Regions from separate parts of the Azospirillum argentinense genome, predicted to be linked through region 3. Evidence: predicted binding sites of a transcription regulator. Region 3 holds the regulator's gene; each other region holds the start of a gene.
The links. The regulator PhoB, encoded in region 3, activates phosphate uptake and scavenging genes when phosphate is short. The targets are predictions, from matches to a motif close to TNTCATAAAACTGTCA.
Positions count from the first base shown of each region.

Region 1 (3,680 bases), 630 kb from region 3:
GGTGAAAGGCTTGCCGCGGCCGAGGCAATAGCGCCGGGTGGCGAAACCCAGTGGCCCTTCGGTGGCGATGTGGATGCAGTCGGGGCGCAGCGCGTCGATCATCGCGGTCAGCCGCCGTCCCGCGCCCAGCGCCAGCCGGATTTCCGGGTAGGTGGGCATGGGCACGGTGCGGAAGCGGTCGGGGCCGATCACTTCCACGCGGTGGCCCATGGCCTCCAGCTCCGAGCGGACGGTGCCGATGGTGCGCACCACGCCGTTGACCTGAGGCAGCCAAGCGTCGGAGACGATCAGGATGTTCACGCCGCAACCGATTCCTTGGCCGCCTTCTCCTTCTCCGGCTTCTCCTTGGCCGGGATGCGGGCGGGCAGCGTCGTTGCGGTGCGCCGGCGGATGTCCGCCGCCCAGTCGATGATCTCCAGCCGGCCGCAGGGGTGCTCGACCAAGGCGGTGCAGGACTCGACCCAGTCGCCGTCGTTGCAATAGAGGATTCCTTCCATGTCGCGGATTTCCGCGGTGTGGATGTGGCCGCAGACGACCCCGTCCACCTTGCGGCGCCGGGCCTCGTCGCCCAGCGCGGTCTCGTAGTTGCCGATGAACTCGACCGCCGTCTTCGTCTTGTGCTTCAGGAAGGCGGACAGCGACCAGTAGGGGAAGCCCAGCTTGCGGCGGACCCAGTTGAACAGCGTGTTGGCCTGGAGCAGGACCACGTAGGCGTTGTCGCCGATGAAGGCCAGCCAGCGGGCGTACTTCACCACCACGTCGAAGCGGTCGCCGTGGGTGACCAGCAACTGCCTCCCGTCGGCGGTGACGTGGATCATCTCCTCCACCACCTGGACGCCGCCGAACTGCAGGCCGGCGTAGTCGCGGGCGGCCTCGTCGTGGTTGCCGGGGATGTAATAGACCTGCACGCCCTTGCGCGCCCGGCGCAGGATCTTCTGCACCACGTCGTTGTGCGCCTGCGGCCAGTACCAGGTCTTGCGCAGACGCCAGCCGTCCACGATGTCGCCGACGAGATAAAGGTGGTCGGACTCGTTGTGCTTCAGGAAATCGAGAAGATACTCCGCCTTGCATCCCCGCGTGCCCAGATGGACGTCGGAGATCCAGATGCTGCGGTATCGCTTGACGTCGCGTGATGCGCTCATGCCCCGCTCCATCGCCGTTCCGGAAAAGTTTCGGTGAAACGCTTTCCCTATATCCGCGGGTCATTGTCTTGACAATGATTTCGAGTGCTCGCATCTGTTGGGGAAAATGATTTCGATAAGACTTCTTGTCGACGTAACAAAGGCGCAAAATGACTTTATCAAAACTGAAACGGGATGGTCATATTGGGGGCTGGCGTGGCTGACGGGGCCGAATCGGTGCCTAAGGCGTCCGGGCCGGCCGCGGCAACCCGGCGGCGCCTTCTGATCATCCACAACCCGGTGGCCGGCGCCCGTCGGGCGCGCCGTCTGGGTGCGGTGCTGGAGCTGCTGGAGCAGCGCCACGGGGCGGTGGTGACGCTTCGGGCCACCGGCGGGCGTGGCGACGCGGAGGCGATGGCCCGCGCGGTGGCGCCCGGCGCCTTCGACGCGGTGGTCGCGGCGGGTGGCGACGGCACCATCAACGAGGTGGTCAACGGGCTGGGCGCGCGCGGAGGCGGGGAGACGACGATACCCTTGGGCATCGTGCCGCTGGGCACCGCCAACGTGCTCGCCCATGAACTGGACCTGCCGCTGGATGCGGAGGGCGTGGCGCGGGTGTTGGCGGAAGGGCGCACGATGCCCGTGCATCTGGGTGTGGCGAATGGCCGCGCCTTCGCCATGATGGCCGGCGCCGGCCTGGATGCCCGGGTTGTCGAGCGGGTGGACACGCGGCTGAAGCGGCTGATCGGCAAGGGCGCCTATGCGGTGGAAACGCTGGCCCGGATCGCCGCGGGCGGTGGCGGTCCCTACCGCGTGGCGGTGGACGGCGCAGAGCCGGTGAAGGTCGCCTCGGTCATCGTCGCCAAAGGGCACTTCTACGGGGGGCGCTTCGTCTGCGCGCCCGACGCCCGGCTGACCGACCCGCGGCTGCACGTCTGCCTGTTTCCGCGGGCGGGGCGGGGGAACGCCCTGCGCTACCTCTGGGGCGTCACTGCCGGGCGGCTGCCGCGCTACCCCGACTACCGCGTCCTGCCCGCCCGCCGGGTGGTCATTGACGGGCCGGTGGGGGAGCCCGTGCAGGGCGACGGCGATGTGATCGCCCATCTGCCGGTGGAGATCGCGTTGGCACCGTGGATTCTGCCGGTGCTGGCGCGCCGAACAGTGTTTTAAGAGTCCGTTAAGGGGTCTCTTGGGAAAATTACTTGGGAACATTCAATAATTACTTCGATCTCTAAGGGTCAAGGCCCCGCGGCTCAGGCGGGACCGCAAGGGGGAAGCCATGTCCACGTCGATCAACGCCCTGTTTTCCGCCACCACGGCCAGCAGCACCGCAACCGCCACCAAATGGAAGCCCGCCGGGGGTGCCGCCGAGGCGGAGGGGACCTGGAAGGCGGCCTCCGATGCCGGGTCTTCGGCGGGCTCCGCCGCCCTGGCCGCCCTGAAGGGCGAGGACAGCGTGGAACTCAGCGGGCTGGCCAAGTCGCTGACCGGCGTGGCGGGCAAGGTCTTCGCGTCCATCGGCTCCAAGGGCCGCGCGATGCTGGAAGACTTCGTCAAGTCCGGCAAGATGACCGAGAAGGACGTGGCGTTGGGACTGCGCCAAATGGCGACCAACGCCGTGAAGGACCGCTTCATCAAGGAGCGGCCCGAGGATGAGGAGGACAAGGCCTGGGCGGAGAAGCTCGGGGCGGCTGAAAAGGCCTTCAAGACCAAGACGGAACGCATGGACAAGGCCATGTCGGCCCTGAACGAGGCGCGCACCGCCGCTTTCGCCGCCTTCGGGAAGGACGAGGACACCGAGGCGTTCCAGGCGGCGATGGCTCCGGCCAATGCCCTCTTCCGCGCGGAGTCGGCGGACATCGACCGCGAGATGATGGAAACCGTCGGCGGCGACCCGAACAAGATCAAGGGGAATGCCTTCAGGTATTTCGCGACGAAGGGAGAGGACGCGTTCGAAAAATTGGATTTCGGCGCGGAAGCGGAAGGCGGCGAGGGTGGGCTGCTGTCACCGGACAATGAGAAGGGAAAGGCCGCCGCCAAGCTTATGTATGACCTGGGCTTCGAGGGGAAGCTCTGGGCGAATGGTCTCGCGCAGTACGCTGCGGACGTGGACATTCCCGGCATCGGACGCGGTGAGGTCGACAAGAGCCGCCCAAGTGGCAAAGGCTACGAACCCTCCGCCAAGGAGGAGGCGGAGGCCGCCGGCCTGCCGCCGCCGCCCACCACGGTGCTGACCACCAGCCAGACGCCGGGTCTCCAGGGCTTCGCGAAGGTCATCCAGGACGCCCGCGATTCGCTGGACGCCACCTACACGGCCATGGCGAAGGAAGGCAAAGGGGTGAACTACTCCGACCCGACCGGAAAGGACGTGGAGCGGCTGTTCGGCGGCTTCGATCGGCGCAGCCTCCACGCCATCGCCAGCAACAAGGACGGAACCTTCTCCAAGAACGAGCAGGAGGCGGCGCAGTCCGTCATGGCCCGCCAGCAGAAGCAGGCGATGGACGCCGCCGACCCTCTCGGCACCGACAAGGCGGCCGCCTACCGCGCCGGGGTGAAGTT
Region 1 is NZ_CP007793.1:664,889-668,568, forward strand. Features, by position in the region: gene ABAZ39_RS03130 (glycosyltransferase family 4 protein) at 1-300, opposite strand, end outside; gene ABAZ39_RS03135 (UDP-2,3-diacylglucosamine diphosphatase) at 297-1,142, opposite strand; gene ABAZ39_RS03140 (diacylglycerol/lipid kinase family protein) at 1,338-2,291, shown strand; gene ABAZ39_RS33850 (hypothetical protein) at 2,401-3,680, shown strand, end outside.
Region 1: a site for PhoB is predicted at 1,297-1,312, ahead of ABAZ39_RS03140 (diacylglycerol/lipid kinase family protein). Genes of this name have one in related genera too.

Region 2 (3,680 bases), 1.0 Mb from region 3:
GCTTCAAGGTCTGCGGCCGCGACGTGCTGGAGCTGATCGGCATCACCGAGGACGGCGACATCGTCGACGCCTTCGACGACGAGGCCGAGAAGAAGGTCATGAGCGTCAAGAACGCCGGCAACTGCATCGGCTGCGAGAGCTGCGGCAAGGTCTGCTCCAAGAACTGCATCACCCACTTGCCCCAGGCGGCCTGACGGCTGCCCAGTTGGTCTGAGACGGCCTGACGGCCGCCCGCCCCCGGAGGAGGACGCCATGGGCATCCTGCACGCCGCCCCGCCGGGGGTGGGCGACACCACGCGGCTGTACCGCTGGCTGACCGACCGCCAGGGACGCTGCAACGTCTTCGACGCGCATCTGTTCGCCTGCATCCTGTCCCGCCGCTGGTCGGCGGGCCCGGGCGCGTTGGGTCTCGACGACCGGGCGCTCGGCCAGCTTCTCGACCGCTATTTCCCTGGCGCCTTCGCGGCCGGCCTGCCGGTTCCCGACAGTTCGCCCACCCCCCTGCCCCCGCTTCTCCAGAGCGAAGCGGACGACATCGCCGCTCTTCTGCTCGCCCACCGCTCGCTGGGCATCGAGGAGGAGGCATGGCTCGCCGCCATCGTGGCTCGGGCCATGCTCGACGAGGGTGAACTGTGGCGGGATCTCGGTCTGGCCGGACCGAGCCATCTCGCGGCGCTGATGGAGCGCCATTTCGACTCGCTGACCCTGCTGAACGCCACCGGCACCCGCTGGAAGGCTTTTCTCTACCGCTTCCTCTGCGCGCGGGACGGGCTGATCCCCTGCGGCGCCCCGGTCTGCCGCGATTGCGGCGCGGAGGCCGTGTGCTTCGGGTCGGGTGATTGACGGAACCGATCCGTCAATCACCCCTCTTCCCAAATCACTCCTCCCCCAGGCCCTTCGCCAGCGCGGCGATGACGCCGTAGCCGACCCGGTCCTGCGGATCGATGTCCGTCAGCTTCGCGAGGATCGCCCTCGCCTCCTCCACCCGTCCGCTGCGCAGGCTGATGAAGGCCAACGCCTTCAAGGTGAAGAGGGTGAAGCGCGGCGGCCCTTCCTTCGCCCAATCCGTGCTGTCTACGCGCAGGCTCCGCCAGTCGCCGGCATAGCCGCCCTCACGCGCCGCCGCGTCCAGCCCGATCGTCGCCACCCGCTCCGCGTCCGCGAAGCGCTTGCGGTTGAAATAGAATTTGTAGAGCGCGTAGAAGACCGGCAGGACGCGTGGCCCCATCCGGTGGGCCTCCCACAGCAGGGCCTCGCAGGCCGCGGCGTCGGGGCGGGCCTTCACCGCCTCCTGCAGTTTCTCGTCGATGTGTTCGGGCACCTCGCCGAAGGCCATCCGCCCGTTGGACATCCGCAGTTCGACCGGCCGCTCCATCACCCGTCCCCTTCCGTTGTTTCGCAAAACCGTGCGCCCGACCGACAATCCTGTATGGGCCGCAAGCCCGTTTCGCAAAAGCCCATAATTAAATTGTGCGTCCTTTCGTCGCAACATGTCGCAAAGCCGACATGGTCCCGACCCGACAATTGTCGGGAAAACACCAGCCGCTTGACCTGACAATTCATCAAAATCAACAACTTAAAAGTTGGCACGCCGCTTGCTGATCCTATGACCAGGAACGGTCGGCATGCCCGACGAAGCATTTGGAGGCGGCAGACATGGTGACCCTGACGGATGCGGCGGTGAACACCCTGGAGCGCGTGCTGGCGAAGTCTGGCGGCGCCGCGGCCGGCCTGCGCATCGCGGTGGCCGACGGCGGCTGCGCCGGCATGAAGTACCAAATGGGGCTGGAGGCCACGGCGGGCGACGAAGACGCCGTGCTGACCTTCGGCCCGGTGACGATCTTCGTCGATCCGACCAGCCAGCCCTTCCTGACCGGCGTGGTGGTCGATTTCGTCGAAGGGGTCGAGGGCGCGGGCTTCAAGTTCGACAACCCCAACGCCACGGGCAGCTGCGGCTGCGGCAAGTCCTTCTCGGCGGGTCCGGGGGGCAGCTGCTCCTCCGCGCCGGCGGCCGGCGGCTGCGGCACCGCCCACTAACCCCGAACACTCTCCCCCCACCCGGTAACGCGGGAAAGGCAAGGCGTCATGTGGAACTACACCGACAAGGTCAAGGAACACTTCTTCAACCCGAAGAACGCCGGCGCGCTGGATGAGGCGAACGCCGTGGGCGAGGTCGGGTCGATCACCTGCGGCGACGCCCTGAAGCTGATGATGAAGGTCAATCCCGACAGCCAGGTCATCGAGGACGCGAAGTTCCAGACCTTCGGCTGCGGCTCGGCCATCGCGTCCTCGTCGGCGCTGACGGAGATGATCATCGGCAAGACGGTGGACGAGGCGCTGGCCGTCACCAACCGCGACATCGCCGAGTATCTGGGCGGCCTGCCGCCGGAGAAGATGCACTGTTCGGTCATGGGCGCCGAGGCGCTCCGCGCCGCCATCGCCAACTTCAAGGGCGAGGAGTGGGTCGACGACCACGAGGAAGGCGAGCTGGTCTGCAAGTGCTTCGGCATCGACGCGGCGATGATCGAGCGCGCGGTGACCGTCAACAGCCTGACCACGCTGGAGGAGGTCACCCACTACACCAAGGCCGGCGGCTCCTGCCAGACCTGCCACGAGAAGATCGAGGAGGTGCTGGAGGCCGTGCTCGCCAAGACCGGCGCGCTGGCCCCGCCCAAGCCCCACGCCCCCGGCACGGTCGGGCTGGACGCCATCAAGCCGCTGGCCCCGAAGGCCGAGGCCGCCCCGGCGAAGCTGACCAACGTGCAGCGCATGCAGAAGATCATGTTCGCCATCGAGGAGCTGCGCCCGCAGATCCAGCGCGACGGCGGCGACGTGGAGCTGGTGGACATCGACGGCAAGGACATCTATGTCCGCCTGACCGGCGCCTGCTCCGGCTGTTCGCAGTCCGCCGGCACCATGATGGGCGTGCAGGCCAAGCTGGTCGAGGCGCTGGGCGAGTTCGTCCGCGTCAAGCCCGCCTCCCTCCTGCCGGCGGGGGCCTGAGCCATGACCGCACAGGGAATCTACCTCGACAACAACGCCACCACCCGCGTCGATCCGGAGGTGCTGGCGGAGATGCTGCCGCTGTTCACCGAGCAGTTCGGCAACCCCTCCTCCATGCACGGCTTCGGCGCCGCGGTGGGCGGCAAGATCGAGTGGGCGCGCAAGCAGGTGCAGGCGCTGCTCGGCGCCGCCCATGACAGCGAGATCGTCTTCACCTCCGGCGGCACGGAGAGCGACAACACCGCCATCCTGTCGGTGCTGGAGGCCTATCCGAAGAAGAAGAGCATCGTCACCAGCGTGGTCGAGCATCCCGCCGTCCTGGCGCTGTGCGACTATCTGGAGAAGAAGCGCGGCTACACCGTCCACCGCATCGGCGTGGACAACCGGGGCAACCTCGACCTCGACGCCTACAAGGCGGCGCTGGGGCCGGACGTCGCCATCGTCTCGATCATGTGGGCAAACAACGAGACCGGGACGATCTTCCCGATCGAGGAGCTGGCCCAGCTCACCAAGGCCGCCGGCGCGGTGTTCCACACCGACGCGGTGCAGGCGGTCGGCAAGATCCCGATGACGCTCGCCACCAGCGCGGTGGACATGCTGTCGCTGTCCGGCCACAAGCTGCACGCGCCCAAGGGCATCGGCGCGCTCTATGTCAAGCGCGGCCTGCGCTTCCGCCC
Region 2 is NZ_CP007793.1:2,065,477-2,069,156, forward strand. Features, by position in the region: gene fdxB (ferredoxin III, nif-specific) at 1-194, shown strand, start outside; gene ABAZ39_RS09845 (nitrogen fixation protein NifQ) at 253-843, shown strand; gene ABAZ39_RS09850 (hypothetical protein) at 878-1,375, opposite strand; gene ABAZ39_RS09855 (HesB/IscA family protein) at 1,657-2,037, shown strand; gene nifU (Fe-S cluster assembly protein NifU) at 2,086-3,003, shown strand; gene nifS (cysteine desulfurase NifS) at 3,007-3,680, shown strand, end outside.
Region 2: a site for PhoB is predicted at 1,492-1,507, ahead of ABAZ39_RS09855 (HesB/IscA family protein). Genes of this name have one in related genera too.

Region 3 (3,680 bases):
GCGCAAGAAATTCGAGAGGCGTTGGTAACCCCATGAGCGTCCAGACCCACATCCCGGCCACGGCCATGGCTTCGCGTCCCGCCGCCGGCATCCACGGCACCAAGATGGTCGCCCGCGACGTCAAGGTGTTCTACGGGGCCAAACAGGCGCTCAAGGGCATCAACCTGGAGATCCAGGAAAACCGCGTGATGGCGCTGATCGGCCCGTCCGGCTGCGGCAAGTCGACGTTCCTGCGCTGCCTGAACCGCATGAACGACACCATCGAGAACTGCCGCGTCGAGGGGCTGATCGCGCTCGACGGCGAGGATGTCTACGGCAAATCCATCGACGCCGTGCAGCTCCGCGCCCGCGTCGGCATGGTCTTCCAGAAGCCGAACCCCTTCCCGAAGTCGATCTACGACAACATCGCCTACGGCCCGCGCATCCACGGCATCGCCAGCCACCGCGACGAGATGGACGAGATCGTCCAGACCTCGCTGAAGCGCGCCGGCCTGTGGAACGAGGTGAAGGACCGCCTGCGCGAGCCGGGCACCGGCCTGTCCGGTGGCCAGCAGCAGCGCCTCTGCATCGCCCGCGCCATCGCCGTCAGCCCCGAGGTGATCCTGATGGACGAGCCCTGCTCGGCGCTCGACCCCATCGCGACCGCCCACATCGAGGAGCTGATCGACGAGCTGCGCGAGAACTACACGATCGTCATCGTCACCCACAACATGCAGCAGGCGGCCCGCGTCTCCCAGAAGACCGCCTTCTTCCATCTGGGCGACATGGTGGAGTGCGACGACACCGAGGAAATCTTCACCAACCCGCGGGACGAGCGCACCCAGGGCTACATCACCGGCCGCTACGGCTGATCCCCGGCATCGCCGCATCCTTTCCATCAGCGAAGGACGTGAAGCATGAGCAACGAACACATCGTGCGTTCCTTCGCGCACGAACTTGAGCGCCTGTCCAATCTGATCACCCAGATGGGCGGCGTCGCCGAAGCGCAGGTGGACGCCGCCGTGAAGGCGGTGGCCCGCCGCGACGTCGCGCTGGCCGCCCAGGTCATGCAGGCCGACCGGCGCATCGACGCCTACGAGCGCGACATCGACGCCGAGGCCGTGCGCCTGCTCGCCCTGCGCCAGCCGCTGGCCCAGGACCTGCGCGAGATCGTGTCGGCGCTGAAGATCGCGTCGGACCTGGAGCGGATCGGCGACTACGCCTCCAACATCGCCAAGCGCTCGCTGGCGCTGGCCCAGGTGCCGGTGGTGCGCCCGGCGGTGGCCATCCCGCGCATGGGGCGGCTGGTCGAGTCGATCATGAAGGACGTGCTGGACGCCTACATCGAGCGCGACGTCCAGCGCGCCATCGCCGCCTGGGAACGCGACGAGGAGCTGGACGACCTCTACACCAGCCTGTTCCGCGAAGTCCTGACCTACATGATGGAGGACCCGCGCAACATCACGCCCTGCACGCACCTGCTGTTCATGGCGAAGAACCTGGAGCGGATCGGCGACCACGCCACCAACATCGCCGAGACCATCCATTATCTGGTGGTCGGGACGACGCTGCGCGCCGCGCGTCCAAAGAACGACGGCAGCAGCTTCGCCGTGGTCGAGCCGGGCGGTTCGGTCATGGATGCGGCTACGGAGTCGGTGGAACGGGGGCCAGTGGAACGGGGATTGCCGCGGGACGACGGCCCGGATAACGATGGAGCGGGACATGCCGCGTGACGGCGAGACGCGCAGTGGGAGCGGGACAAGCATGAATTCGGCGCTGAAGCCGCTCGTTCTCATCGTCGAGGACGAAGCCGACATCGTGACGCTGCTGAAGTACAATCTGGAGAAGGAAGGCTTCCGCGTGAACGCCGCCACCGACGGCGAGGAAGCCCTTCTGCTGGCCGGCGAGCAGACGCCGAACATCGTCCTGCTCGACTGGATGCTGCCGCTGATGTCGGGGCTGGAGGTCTGCCGCCAGATGCGCCGGAACAGCAAGATGCGCGACATCCCGATCATCATGCTGACCGCCCGCGGCGAGGAGGCGGACCGCGTGCGCGGCCTGAATTCCGGCGCCGACGACTACATCACCAAGCCCTTCTCCCCGACCGAGCTGGTCGCCCGCATGCGCGCCGTGCTGCGCCGCTCGGCCCCCGGCATGACCGACGAGACGCTGCAATTCGCCGACGTGACCATGGATCTGGCCGCCCACCGGGTGCGCCGGAACGGGCGCGACGTGCATCTGGGGCCGACCGAGTTCCGCCTGCTGCGCCACTTCATGCAGCATCCCGGCCGCGTCTTCTCGCGCGAGCAGCTTCTCGACGTGGTGTGGGGCCACGACGTCTATGTCGAGCCGCGCACCGTGGACGTTCACATCCGCCGCCTGCGCAAGGCGATGAACGAGGAGACGGAGATGGACCTGATCCGCACCGTCCGCTCGGCGGGCTACGCGCTGGACAGCAAGTCCATCTGACCGAAATGCGCCAAGCGCCGGCCTTGCCCTCTCCCTTAACCCTCCCCCGCTTCGCAGGGGAGGGGGTTGTTTCCCTCTCCTGCGAAGCGGGGGAGGGAAGGGGCCCACGCGTCAGCGTGGGAAGGGTGGGGGTTCCGTGTGCAATGCGAAAGCTACCCCTCCAGCAGCCCCACCGCCTCCCGCAGGATCGCCACCTTCGGGCCGAAGCGCTTCGCCGGGTCGCTGTCCTCGATGAAGCCGATCATCATGCGCAGGGCGTGCGCCACCCGCGGGGCGAGGTCGGGATGCGCGGTCACATGCTGCGCCAGATGGACCAGCGCGTCCCGGTAGGGCCGGCCCTCGAAGCCCTCCGCGGCGATCGCCTCGAAGCGGTTCGCGTGTTCGATCACCAGGCTGTGGTCCACCGGGCTGTGGTCGTCCGTCATCGCGTTCACACGAACAGGATCGCGCCGGTCTTCGGCGCGTCGTTCAGGAAGGTGACGACCCCGCCGGTCGTCACCGGCACGTCGGGGCGCAGCGGCACGCCGGCCGGCAGGCCGAGCGCGCGCAGCCCCATCTCGCAGGCCATGACCGTGACCTTGAGCATCACGCAGGCTTCCAGCAACTCCTCGAAGCCGGCCAGCCCGTTGGCGGTGAAGGCGGCGTCGCGCTCCGCCGGGCGGCTGCCGTCGTCGGCCGGGTCCAGCCGGTGCCAGCCCGGCACGCCGTCGGTGTCTCCGGCCAGCAGCGTGTTCAGGGCGCGGCCGGTGAAGAACAGTGTGACCTTGCGGTTGGTCGCCGCCGCCGCGCTGGCCATCACCAGGGCGTAGTGCACCCGGTCGAAGCCGCCCGCGAACAGGACGATAGACAGGGACTCGGGGCCTTCCATGACTAAAGGGCTCTCCCAATCGCCGCTCAGTGGGCGGACAGGTCGTGGATGGTCGGGTGGGTGCCGCACAGCGGGCAGTCCGGGTCGCGGCGCACGGTGATGCGCTGGAAGGAGGCGTGCAGCGTGTCCAGCATCATCAGGCTGCCCGACAAGCCCTCGCCGATGCCCATGATCTCCTTCAGCACCTCGGTCGTCTGGAGCGAACCGACGAAGCCGGCCAGCGCTCCCAGAACGCCGCCTTCGGAGCAGGACGGCACCAGACCGCGCGGCGGCGGTTCCGGGAACAGGCAGCGGTAGCAGGGGTGCGGGTCGCCGAGATGCGCCTTGAAGGTGGAGACCTGCCCGTCGAAGCGCAGGATTGCCG
Region 3 is NZ_CP007793.1:34,204-37,883, forward strand. Features, by position in the region: gene pstA (phosphate ABC transporter permease PstA) at 1-28, shown strand, start outside; gene pstB (phosphate ABC transporter ATP-binding protein PstB) at 66-851, shown strand; gene phoU (phosphate signaling complex protein PhoU) at 897-1,712, shown strand; gene phoB (phosphate regulon transcriptional regulator PhoB) at 1,744-2,448, shown strand; gene ABAZ39_RS00155 (hypothetical protein) at 2,601-2,873, opposite strand; gene ABAZ39_RS00160 (DsrE family protein) at 2,879-3,316, opposite strand; gene ABAZ39_RS00165 (HesA/MoeB/ThiF family protein) at 3,343-3,680, opposite strand, start outside.

Region 4 (3,680 bases), on a different replicon from region 3:
CTTCAGGCGGCTTTCGCTGAGTTCCCCCACCTGATCGAGGATCGGCAGGGCGACCGCGGCGACGTGGGCGTTGATACGCTTCAGGTCGCGCAGGATGTCGAGCACCAGGGCGCTGGTCTCGATGCTGGCGGCGTCGCCGCGGCGCACGCGGTCGAGATGGCGGGCGGTGGCGGTGCGCTCCAGCGCCCGCACCGCGTCCTTGCCGGCGATGAGCTGGCGGGCCAGCCGCCGGTCCTCCCCGATCAGAATGCCCAGCGCCGTGCGCAGGTTCTCCACCGTGCGGCGGTGCAGCTCCTCGACCTCGCGGAAATCCTCCGGCGCGAAATGCAGGTGGTGACGGATGCGCTTGGCGGCGAGTTCCATCAGGCTCTTGTCGATGATGTCGCCGATGTGCTCCAGGTTGATGGCGAAGGCCATCAGGTCATCGACCCGCCGGGTCTCCTCGGCGTCGAGGTGGCGGCGGCCGAGCTTGGCGAGGTAAAGCTTGAGGGCGGTATGCAGCCGGTCCACCCGGTCGTCGGCGCGGCTGACCTCGGCGATCGGACGCTCGTCGTTCTGGCGCAGGGCGGTCAGGCTGCGGCGCAGCATATCCTCCACAAGATCGCCCAGCCGCAGGGTTTCGCGCACCGCACCGGCGATGGCGACGGAGGGCGTCTCCAGAGCCGATTCATCGAGATGCCGGGGCGTCGCCGCGTCCTCCCCCGCGTCCTCCGGCTGGGGCAGCAGCCCTTCGGTCAGCCGGGCGAGCGGAGTCACCAGCGGCAGGAAAAGCAGCGCCAGCGCCGCGTTGAAGGCGACATGCGCGCTGACCACCGCCGTCAGCGGGGCCATGCCGGCCAGGAACGACGACGCCACCGGCACCAGCGGCAGGGCCAGCAGCGACCCGGTCACCCGGACCAGCAGATTGCCCAGCGGCACCCGCCGCGCCATCGCTCCGTCGGCCGACGTCGCCAGCACCGCCGGGATGGCGCCGCCGAGATTGGCGCCCAGGACCAACGCCACCGCCGTCTCGGTCCCGATCACCCCCGCCCCGGCCAGCGACCCCGCCAGCATCACCGTGGCGAGGCTGGAATGCACCGCCGCGGTCAGTGCCGCCGCGACGATCAGGGCGAAGAACGGCTCGCCGCCCAACGCCTCCAGCATCGCCTGGACCAGCGCCGACTCCCGGACCGGCAGGGTGGCCGCGCCCAGCAGCTTCAGGGCGAGCAGCATCAGCCCGATGCCGACCAGGATGCGGGCCAGCGCCCGCCGCCCGCGATGCTCGCCGCCCAGCGCGTGCAGCGCCCCGCCGAGCAGCAGCAGGCTGGGCGACAGCCAGTGGAGATCGATGGCGAGCAGCCGGGCGACGAGGCTGGTCCCGACGTCGGCGCCCAGCATCACTGCCAGCGCCATGGGGGTGGTCATGAAGCCCTGCCCGGCCATCGAGGCGGTCATCAGGGCGGTGGCCGTGCTGCTCTGCACCGCGATGGTGGCGGCGACCCCGGCCAGGAAAGCGGCCAGACGGTTGCGCGTGCCGTAGCCGACCCAGCGGCGAACCGCCGCGCCGCCCCACCGGAAGACACCCGTCCGCACCAGCCGCAGCGCCCACAGCAGCAGCGCCACGGCGCCGAGGATGTCGATCAGGACCAGGGTGGGCGAGACGGCGGCGGTCGTGATGGCGGGCCTCCCGGCGTGTGGGCCTCAACAACAGGACGATGGAGAGTGGGGCGTCATGAAAACGTAACAATCGCAGGGCGCAACCTGATCCCCCGCGAAAGGCGTATCCCTTTTTGCCAGGATACGGCTTTTACCCCCGCGTCACCAGCCGGATGCCCAGCGCCACCGGCAGGATGCCCAGCAGGTCCCAGGGCTGCACCGTTTCGCCCAGCAACGCCCAGCCGAACAGCATGCCGAGCGGCGGCATCAGGAAGTGATAGGCGCTGGCCTCCGTGGCGCTCGTCCGCTGCAGCAGGCGGAACCACAGCAGGTAGCCGCCGATCGACACCACCAAGGCCTGATAGGCCAGCGATCCGGCAAAACCGGCGGTCAGCCGGATCGACCCGGCGTCCTCCAGCAGCAGCCCGAGGGGCAGCAGCGCCAAGCCCGCCGCCAGCACCTGGACCCCGGTCCCGGCGAGCAGCCCGGTCCGTGGCGCCAGCCGCTTGAACAGCAGCGTCCCCGCCGACAGCGCCACCAGCGCGCCGACCGCCAGCGCGATGCCCAGCGGCGCGTCCGTCCCGCTGCCCAGCCGCCCGCGGACAACCAGCGCCACCCCGGCCACCCCCAGCGCCAGCCCCAGTGCCTTGCGCCGGTTCATCGCCTCGCCCAGCACCAGGGCGGCCAGCGCTGCGGTCAGCACCGGGTTCGCGCTGACGATCAGCGCCGTCAGGCCGGAGGACACGTGGGTCATGCCGCTGTAACTCAGCCCCAGATAGAGCGCGTGGTTGAGCAGGCCGAGCAGCGCCAGCAGGCCGAGCGTCCGCCCAGCCATCCCCCGATACTCGCCCCGCCACGCCGCGACCGCGACGAGCAGCGTCCCGGCCATCAAAAAGCGGAAGGCCAGCAACAGCAGCGGTGGGCAGTTGGCCAGCCCGATCTTCCCCGCGGCGAAGGCCGAACTCCAGGCGAGGCAGAAGGGCACGACCAGGGCAAGCGGCGCTGCCCGCGGATCGGCCAGGGGTAAGGGGTGCGTGGCGGCGTGAGTCATGGACGGTCCTCTCCCATGCGGAAGGTTGTGCATTGGAGAGAGGATGGCGCGAGGTCTTTCCATTTGGAAATTGGATGATATCATCCATTGCATTCGAAACCTGAATGATTGGTCCGATGCGCGAGATGGATCTGGGCCTGTTGCGCACCTTCGTTTCGGTGGTGGACGCCGGCGGCTTCACGCGGGCCGGCGAGCGGGTGCACAAGACGCAATCGACGGTCAGCCAGCAGATCCGCCGGCTGGAGGAGCAGGTTGGCCTGCCGCTCCTCGACCGCAACAGCCGCGCCGTCGCACTGACCGACGACGGCGAGCGGCTGCTCGGCTACGCCCGCCGGCTGCTGGCGCTGAACGACGAGGCGAACGCCGTGCTGTCCGGGCGCCCGGCGGCGGAGGTGGTGCGGCTGGGCGTGCCGGAGGATTACGCGGTGGAGCGGCTGCCCCGCCTGCTCGCCGACTTCGCGCGGGCGAACCGGCGGCTGCGGCTGGACGTGCGCTGCGACCTGTCGGTGCGCCTGCGCGCCGACGTGGAGTGCGGCGACCTCGACATCGCCCTGATCAAGCAGGAACCCGGCCGCCCCGGCGCACTGCGCGCGTGGCGGGAGCCGCTCTGCTGGATCGGCCCGGCGGCGGAGGACCTGCACCGCGAGGACCCGCTGCCGCTGGTGCTTTTTCCGCAGGGCTGCGTCTACCGCAACCGCGCGGTGCATGAGCTGGAACGCGCCGGGCGGCGCTGGCGGGTCGCCTATTCCAGCCCCAACCACGCCGGGGTCCGCGCCGCGGTGTCCGGCGGGCTGGGCGTCAGCGTGCTCCCCCACAGCGCCCTGCCGCCCGGCGCGCGCTTCCTCGGCGTGGCGGACGGCTTGCCGGCGCTGCCGGAGACGGAGCTGGCGCTGCTGACCGGAAGTGCGACGCGCGGCGCGGGGGTGGAGATGGTCACCGCGCTGCTGACGGAGAGCCTTCCCGAACCGGTGTGGGCGTGAGGAGCACGGCGGGG
Region 4 is NZ_CP007794.1:1,867,034-1,870,713, forward strand. Features, by position in the region: gene ABAZ39_RS22490 (Na/Pi cotransporter family protein) at 1-1,602, opposite strand, end outside; gene ABAZ39_RS22495 (DMT family transporter) at 1,787-2,686, opposite strand; gene ABAZ39_RS22500 (LysR substrate-binding domain-containing protein) at 2,803-3,666, shown strand.
Region 4: a site for PhoB is predicted at 1,708-1,723, ahead of ABAZ39_RS22490 (Na/Pi cotransporter family protein). Genes of this name have one in related genera too.